One region of the Rhodopseudomonas sp. BAL398 genome, then DNA from elsewhere that is predicted to be linked to it. Evidence: riboswitches for the same ligand, from Rfam matches in the RefSeq annotation. Region 1 holds a riboswitch; the other holds the start of a gene.

Region 1 (4,391 bases):
AGCGTGGTACAGCTCGGCGACGCTGCGCCAGCCGCGCCATTGCGGATCGGCCGCGGGTTCGGATGTGGTCGGCATGTTTGCTCCCTGCTCTTGTTGAGCGGGAGCATAGCGGAGGCGAAGCGGATTGGCATGGGTTTGTCCGCCCGTTCCGGGCGCCGGCGGGACTGATGATTTTCGCCGGGAATGCCGCTATGCTGGAAAGATGAGCCACGTCGTCCCCGAGATCGATTCCGATACGCGGCTGCGCGAGGCCGTGCGGCGGCTGGCGACTTTCGCGCCGGTCGAACGGATCATCCTGTTCGGCAGCCGGGCGCGTGGCGACCATTCCGAGGATAGCGATTTCGACCTTTGCGTCATCCTGAACGACGACATCGCGGCCGGAATGTTCACGCCGATCTCGCTGTGGCGCGAGGTCTCAGATCTGGGGATACCGATTCAGATCGCGCCGCTTCGCAGCAGCGCCTTCGAAACGGCGCGACATGACCCCACCAGCTTGAGCCATGATATCGACCGCGACGGACGGGTGATCTACCAGAAAGTCGAGCCAGCGTTGTCGCCATGAGTTCGAGCGATCCGACCACCTGGCTCGATCTTGCGACCAGCGATGCCGTGGCCGCGCGGCGGTTGCTCCTTCCGCCCGCATCGCTTCCGCAAGCCGCATATCTCGCGCAGCAAGCGGCCGAGAAGGCCATCAAGGCGCGGCTGGTCGATCTTCGGATCTCCCACCCGCGTCAGGGCGGGCGCGGCCATGACCTCGTGGCACTTGCGGATCTCGTGCCTAACGCGGATCCACTCAAGGCAAGGTATGCGGCGATATCGGCAATCACGCCCTGGGCAACCGCGTTTCGCTATCCGTCCGACGATCCTGCGACGCAAGCTCGCGTCACGGTTCAGGAAATTGAAGAACGCCTCACGCAGATTGAAGAGACGATTCGGTATCTGCAGACGGCATTGCGGGATCGAGCCCGACCGGCATAGATCGCCTACGCCCTAAAATGCTTGCTCAGCTTCAGGCCCTGGGCCTGGTAGTTCGAGCCGATCTTCTGGCCGTACATCGCGTTGGGGCGCGACAGCATTTTTTCGTAGATCAGGCGGCCGACGATCTGGCCGTGTTCGAGGATGAACGGCACTTCGCGCGAGCGCACTTCCAGCACCGCCCGGGAGCCGAGCCCGCCGGCGCCCTCATAGCCGAAGCCGGGATCGAAGAAGCCGGCATAATGCACGCGGAATTCGCCGACCAAAGGATCGAACGGCACCATCTCGGCGGCGTAGTCCGGCGGCACCTGGACGGCTTCTTTCGAGGCCAGGATGTAGAACTCGCCGGGGTCGAGGATCAGCGTGCCGTCGGGCCGGGCCGCGATCGGCTCCCAGAATTCGCCGACCGCGTAGCCGCCACGGCGGTCGATATCGACCACGCCGGTATGGCGCTTGGCGCGATAGCCGACGAAGCCGTCGGAATTCTCGCCCGACAGGTCGACGCTGAGCGCGACACCGCCATTGAGATCAGCGTCATCGGCATCGACCAGGCGCTCCAGATCATGCAGCGCATCGAGTTCGTCGGCATCGAGGATGGCGTCGCCGGTGCGAAACCGCACCTGCGACAGCCGCGAGCCCTCGCGCAGCAGCACCGGGAAGGTCTTCGGGCTGATCTCGGCATAGAGCGGGCCGTGATAGCCGGCGCCGATCATATCGAACCGCCGCGTGCCGTCGGCAATGACCCGCGTGAACACGTCGAGCCGGCCGGTCGAACTTTTCGGATTGGCGGCAGCGACGATCGATTGCGGCAGCGCCAGGCTTTCCAGCAGCGGCACGATGTAGACGCAATTGGTCTCCAGCACCGCGCCGTCGGACAGGTCGATCTCGTGCAGCTTCAATTCGTCGATGCGTTCGGCGACGGTCGAATGCGGGCCGGGCAGGAAACTGGCGCGGACCCGATAGGCGATGCTGCCGAGCCGCAGGTCGAGGCTGGCGGGCTGGATCTGGCTTTCGACGAAGGGATATTCCGGCAGGATCAGGCCGGCATCGGCCATCGCCGCGATCATGCGGTCGGGCAGGATCCCATTGGCATTGGGTGGCAAGGTAAACGGCAAGGCAATGGTCCTTCGGATGGCTGCCATGCCATCCAGACGGCTTAAAACAGCAACTCCGATCGGTTATCCGATGACCGGCTTGACGGAAAGGGTGCTGCGGATTATGAGCAGGACTTATCCCGTGGTGATTTGAGCCGGCCGGCTTGCAGCCACGTTAAATAAGTCGCTAAACAGGCCGGGGACAGTGTGCTCCCGGCCTGTGGAATTTTTCCAGGCCGGTTTTTTGTGGCCATCGCCAGGATGGTCACGAGGAGAACGCATGTCCACGATCAAGGCTCCATCGACCACGAATTATCGCCGCGAAACCCGGCTGGTGCACGCCGGAACGCTGCGCTCGCAATATGGCGAGACCTCCGACGCCATCTTCCTGACCCAGGGCTTCGTCTATGCCTCGGCCGAAGAATGCGAGGCGCGTTTCACCGGCGACGATCCCGGCTTCCAATATTCCCGCTTCTCCAATCCCACCGTGTCGGCGTTCGAACAGCGGATGGTGGAATTCGAAGGCGCCGAGGCGGCGCGCTCCACCGCCACCGGCATGGCCGCGGTCACCGCCGCAATGCTGGCGCCGTTGCGCGCCGGCGACCACGTCGTGGCGTCGAAGGCGATGTTCGGCTCGTGCCGCTACGTCGTCGAGGATCTGCTGCCGCGCTACGGCATCGAATCGACGCTGGTCGACGGGCTCGACCTCGACCAGTGGCAGAAGGCGATGCGGCCCAACACCAAGACCTGTTTCCTGGAAAGCCCGACCAATCCGACGCTCGACGTGCTCGATATTTCGGCGATCGCCGAGATCGCCCATGCGGGCGGCGCGCGGCTGGTGGTCGACAATGTGTTCGCGACCCCGGTGTGGCAGAGCCCGCTCGAACTTGGCGCCGACGTGGTGGTGTATTCGGCCACCAAGCACATCGACGGCCAGGGCCGCTGCCTCGGCGGCGTGATCCTGTCGAGCCAGACCTTCATCGACGAGCACATCCAGACCTTCCTGCGCCAGACCGGCCCGTCGCTGTCGCCGTTCAACGCCTGGATCTTGCTGAAGGGGCTGGAGACGCTGGCGATCCGGGTGCGGCAGCAGACCGACGCCGCGGCCAAGATCGCCGACGCGCTGGCGGGGCATCCCAAGATTCCGCGGCTGATCTATCCCGGCCGCGACGATCATCCGCAGGCCGCCACGGTGAAGAAGCAGATGCATGGCGGCTCGACGCTGGTCGGCTTCGAGGTCGCGGGCGACAAGGCCGGCGCGTTCCGCTTTCTCAATGCGCTCAAGCTGATCAAGATCAGCAACAATCTCGGCGACGCCCGCAGCCTGGTGACCCATCCGGCCACCACCACGCATCAGCGGCTGAAACCCGAAATCCGCGCCGAGCTCGGCATCAGCGACGGTTTCATCCGGTTCTCGGCCGGGCTGGAACATGCGGACGATCTGATCGAGGATCTGCACGCCGCGCTGGCGCAGGCGTAGCTGCTCAAGAAGCGCCGGAAGGGGCCGGGCATCGCCCGGCCCGCTGGTCACGCATGCTGATCGCCGCGCGTATCAATTCAGCCGCGTGAAATCGGCGCCTCTCATGCGGGTTGCGATAGATTTGATGCCGGCGCCGGTGGATAGTTCGATCTGTTCAAACAGGCAGGCAATCATCACCAGCAGCTTGCGGCGCTGCTGCTCGTCGGTGGTCTCGGCCAGGAGCCGCCGATAGATTTCCAGCTCGTCGAGAGCGATGGACTGATCCAACTTGGTTTCCAGTGACAGCAGATCGCATCCCGCCGGCCCGCTGCCGAGGACCAGCGGCAAGAATGAAAGCTAGGTCATTTCGACGGGAGCGTCGGTTCGATATCCGACACAAATTGCTGGATTTGAGCGTTTTCGAGCGAAGTGAGTAGCGCGCGAAGAAGACGCTCAGAACAAAAGCCGGAGCGGCGGTGCTGATCATCAGAACGCAAGGGCGCCCGGGAATGATCCACATCGGAACTGCCTCGTCCGTGACATTACTGACGTGCGTCAGGCGAAAGGCGGCGGCAAAGTCCGGTCACAGCGGTCGGTAGGCCATCACGCCGGACGGCCCGCGGATCCCAAGCTTGATCTGCCCGACCGAGCGGATGATATCGTCGCCCAGCAATTGCGCGAAGCAAGCATAGCCCCAGTCGTTCATGTGCAGCCCGTCCGCGATCACGAAATTCTCGAACGGCAGCGCCTGCTGCTCGTGCCATTCGCGCATCACCTCGAAGCGCGGGAACACGCCGACGCGGCGCAATTCGGCGAGCTTGCCGAGCAGCCGCACGGTCTTGCCGGCAGTCTCGCCGCGCTCA
Region 2 (4,391 bases), 560 kb from region 1:
CGCCGATCAGGCCGAAGCCGATCAGCGCCACCTTGTTGAACAGCGGCGCGGTTGGTGCGCTGGCGGTCATGGCTGCGCCATGAAGTCGGTCAAGGCCTCGAGCACCAGTTTGTTGGCCTCGTCAGTGCCGATGGTCATGCGCAGCGCGTCCGGCAGCTGATAGTTGCGAAGCGCGCGCAGCACCAATCCGCGCCGGGTCAGGAACGCGTCGGCTTCCGCCGCGGTCTTGCCCGGCGTGGTCGGAAAATGCATCAGCACGAAATTGCAGACGCTCGGCGTCACCGTGAGGCCAAGCTTGCGGATTTCGTCGGTCAGCACGTTGCGCCACTTCTCGGTGTGGGTGCGCGACATCTGCTGATGCGCGGTGTCTTCGATCGCCGCGACCGCGGCAAGCTGCGCCGGGACCGAGACGTTGAACGGTCCGCGGATCCGGTTCACCGCGTCGACGATGGCGGCCGGGCCGAACATCCAGCCCACCCGCAAGGCGGCAAGGCCGTGGATCTTGGAGAAGGTGTGGGTCAGCACGGTGTTGTCGGTGGTCGCGACCAATTCGATGCCGATTTCGTAGTCGTTCTTCGAGACGTAGTCGGCATAGGCGCCGTCCAGCACCAGCACGACGTCGCCGGGCAGGCCGGCGCGCAGCCGCCGCACCTCGTCGAACGGGATATAGGTGCCGGTCGGATTGTTCGGGTTGGCGAGCCACACCAGCTTGGTCTTCGCGCTCACCTTGGCGAGGATGGCGTCGACGTCGGCGGTGAGGTTGGTCTCGTCGGCGACGACGAGCTTGGCGCCATTCGCCATCGTGGCGATTGGGTAGACCAGAAAGCCGTAAGTGGTGGCGATCGCCTCGTCGCCGGGGCCGAGATAAGTGTGCGCCAGAAGATTGAGGATCTCGTCGGAGCCGGCGCCGCAGATGATGCGGTCCGGATCGAGGCCGTAGGATTTGCCGATCGCCTCGCGCAGCACCTTCGAGGTGCCTTCCGGATAATCCTCGAGATGGTCGGCTGCGGCCTTGTAGGCCGCAATCGCCTTCGGCGACGGCCCGAACGGGGTCTCGTTGGCGGACAGCTTGAACATTTTGCGGCCGGCTTCCGGCACCGGGCTTTTGCCGGGGGTGTAGGGCGCAATATCGAGAATGCCGGGATTCGGCACGGGGCGGGACATCGTCAACTCCAGATCAACCGGCGGCTGTTACGCGCGTGGCGTGCCGCCCGGGGGCACCGTATAGCGCTTCGCGTGGCTGCCGACGAGGGCCGATGATCGCACCGAGGCACCCGCTGCGATCAGGGCTGCCTTGATGCCATCAAGGGTGCTGGGGTCAGAAATCGAGACCAGCAGCGCCGCGCCGTCGAAGGCGGTATCGGGCACCGCGACAAGCTCGGCCAGCGGCGACACCGCGCGGGCGATATCGGCGTTCCAGCCCGACACCCGGATGCTCCACATTTCGACCTCGGTGACCATCGCGCTGTCGGCGACCCGCGACACCACGAATACCGGCAGCGCGGCCGGATGGTCGGCGCGCTCGATGAAGGGCAGCCGGGCGATGATTTTCGGCGCGCCGGCGGTTTCCAGCGCGATCCACCACGGATTATTGCTCGATGTCGCCGACACCAGCGCCAGATCGCCCTTGGAGCGCGCCACCGCCTCGACCGCGGCGGCGGCGCTGAAATGCGCCACATAGGGCACGGTGAAGCCGAAATGGAATCGCGCCGAATCCCGCATCGCGGATTCGCCGAGCGATTGGTCGGCATGGACCGAGAATGGCGCCTGCACATAGGTGAAGGTCGCGATGATGACCCGCCAGATGCTCTCCACGGTGTCGAGCGGCAGGATGCCGCGATGGCGCTGCGCCAGCCGGCGCATCATGTCGGCCTCGCGCGCCGGGCGGAACGCGGAGCCGACCTCCTGGGTCTGCTTCACCGAAATCAGCCGGTCGATGATGTCGCCGCGCTGCATCAGCAGATGGTGGACCTGCTCGTCGATGGCGTCGATCTCACGGCGAAGTTCCCCCAAGGACGGGGGCGAGGGCGGTTGGGACATGGGGCAATCCGTCAGAAAGCGAGGTGGCGGTCGCGAATGGTTAACCGCGTGCCTTGATTAGGTAAGCCACCGGGCAAATGCAAAGCAAACGTTACGACTTTCGTCGCCTGATGGCGCGGGCAATGCCAAAGCGTGGTCATTCCGGGGCGCGAGGCCGCAGCCGAGCGAACCCGGAATCTCGCTCCAGGCATGGCCCCAGCCGCGAGATTCCGAGTTCGCGCGAGCTTCGCTCTCGCGCCCCGGAATGACTGGATTGCAGGGGTGCGGGCGGTCGTCTTGACGGGCCGCAGGCCGAGTATTAGGTTCTTGGCTCTTCCGTGGTCATTTGAGCCGGCCGGCTTGCAGCCACGTTAAACAACTCGCTAAACAGGCCGGGGACAGTTCTGATCCCGGCCGAACGATGTTCAGGCCGGGTTTTTTATGGCCTGAATCGGTGTCGATCTCGCGCATGATCCCGGGATCCCGGTTTCGGATCAGGTCATGCGCAAACTGAGTGACCTCCGCATGAGGCCAGTAGCAAGATGATGAATATCCAGTCGGCGAAGCCCCCCATCGTGGCCAGTGAGGAGCGCCTGCACGAGGCCGATCATCCGACCTCGCTGGTCGCCCATTTCGGCGCGGACCAGCCGTTGGCGCTGGATTGCGGCGTCGATCTGGCGCCGTTCCAGATCGCCTATCAGACCTATGGCGAACTCAACGCCGATCGCTCCAACGCCATTCTGGTCTGCCATGCGCTGACCATGGACCAGCATATTTTCAATGCGCATCCGTTGACCGGCAAGCCCGGCGGCTGGCTGACCCTGGTCGGCCCCGGCAAGCCGATCGATACCAGCCGCTATTTCGTGATCTGCTCCAATGTGATCGGCAGCTGCATGGGCTCCACCGGCCCGGCCTCCACCAATCCCGCCACCGGCCAGCCCTGGGGGCTGGATTTCCCGGTCATCACCATCCCCGACATGGTCCGCGCCCAGGCGATGCTGATCGACCGGCTCGGAATCGAGACGCTGTTCTGCGTGGTCGGCGGCTCGATGGGCGGGATGCAGACGCTGCAATGGACCGTGGCCTATCCCAAGCGGGTGTTTTCGGCGCTGCCGATCGCCTGCAGCACGCGGCATTCGGCGCAGAACATCGCGTTCCACGAACTCGGCCGTCAGGCCGTGATGGCCGATCCGGAGTGGCGCCACGGCCGCTATTTCGCCGAAGGCAGCTATCCGCATCGCGGCCTCGGCGTGGCGCGGATGGCCGCGCATATCACCTATCTGTCGGACGCGGCTCTGCATCGCAAATTCGGTCGCCGGATGCAGGACCGCGAGCTGCCGACATTCTCCTTCGACGCCGATTTCCAGGTCGAAAGCTATCTGCGTCACCAGGGCTCGTCCTTCGTCGAGCGCTTCGACGCCAACTCCTATCTCTATCTGACCCGGGCGATGGACTATTTCGATGTCGCAGCCGACCATGATGGCGTGCTGGCGGAGGCGTTTCGCGGCACCACGACGCGGTTCTGCGTAGTGTCGTTCACCTCGGACTGGCTGTTTCCGACCTCGGAATCCCGCGCCGTGGTGCATGCGCTGAATGCCGGCGGCGCGCGGGTGTCGTTCGCCGAGATCGAGACCGACCGCGGCCACGACGCCTTCCTGCTCGACGTCCCGGAATTCATCGACATCGCCCGCGCCTTCCTGGAATCGGCCGCCACCGCGCATGGCCTCGCCGCGAAAGGCGATTGAGATGGCCGAACAGGAGACGCTGCCCGGCATCGTGCCGGCGCCTGCACCGAAAGGCCATCGTGGCGACCATGTGCTGGTCGCCGACATGGTCGCGCCCGGCTCCAAGGTGCTCGATGTCGGCTGCGGCGAGGGCGATCTGTTGCAGCTGCTGGAAAGCCGCGGCATCGATGGCCGCGGCATCGAATTGTCGCGCGAAGGCGTCAACCGCTGCGTCGCCAAGGGCCTCGCGGTGGTGCAGGGCGACGCCGACACCGATCTGGTCAACTACCCGGACGATTCCTTCGACTATGTGATCCTGTCGCAGACCTTGCAGGCGACCCGGCAGCCGCGCGCGGTGCTGGAAAATCTGCTGCGGATCGGCCGCCGCGCCATCGTGTCGTTTCCGAATTTCGGCTACATCAATATGCGGCTGCAATTGCTGATCAAGGGCCAGATGCCGCTGACCGAAAACCTGCCGGCGTCGTGGTACGACACCCCGAACATTCACTTCTGCACCATCAAGGATTTCGTGCTGCTGTGCGACCAGATCGACGTCAAGATGGAACGCGCGGTGGCGCTGGATCGCTACGGCAAGCCATTGCGGCTGATCGCGCCGTGGTGGTTCTGGAACATGTTCGGCGAGCAGGG

What was found. Region 1 has a riboswitch for S-adenosylmethionine ahead of RBJ75_RS18245 (O-succinylhomoserine sulfhydrylase). Riboswitches for the same ligand answer to the same signal wherever they lie in the genome.
Region 2: linked by a shared signal. The riboswitch ahead of RBJ75_RS15710 (homoserine O-acetyltransferase MetX) and the one ahead of RBJ75_RS18245 (O-succinylhomoserine sulfhydrylase) in region 1 are both predicted to bind S-adenosylmethionine.

The regions. Positions count from the first base shown of each region.
Region 1 is NZ_CP133111.1:3,871,497-3,875,887, forward strand. Features, by position in the region: gene RBJ75_RS18225 (hypothetical protein) at 1-75, opposite strand, end outside; gene RBJ75_RS18230 (nucleotidyltransferase family protein) at 203-562, shown strand; gene RBJ75_RS18235 (HEPN domain-containing protein) at 559-978, shown strand; gene RBJ75_RS18240 (2'-deoxycytidine 5'-triphosphate deaminase) at 984-2,090, opposite strand; SAM riboswitch at 2,202-2,281, shown strand; gene RBJ75_RS18245 (O-succinylhomoserine sulfhydrylase) at 2,350-3,549, shown strand; gene RBJ75_RS18250 (hypothetical protein) at 3,622-3,876, opposite strand; gene RBJ75_RS18255 (SGNH/GDSL hydrolase family protein) at 4,112-4,391, opposite strand, start outside.
Region 2 is NZ_CP133111.1:3,316,463-3,320,853, reverse strand. Features, by position in the region: gene RBJ75_RS15725 (prephenate/arogenate dehydrogenase family protein) at 1-70, opposite strand, end outside; gene hisC (histidinol-phosphate transaminase) at 67-1,164, opposite strand; gene RBJ75_RS15715 (chorismate mutase) at 1,192-2,040, opposite strand; SAM riboswitch at 2,348-2,427, shown strand; gene RBJ75_RS15710 (homoserine O-acetyltransferase MetX) at 2,562-3,764, shown strand; gene metW (methionine biosynthesis protein MetW) at 3,766-4,391, shown strand, end outside.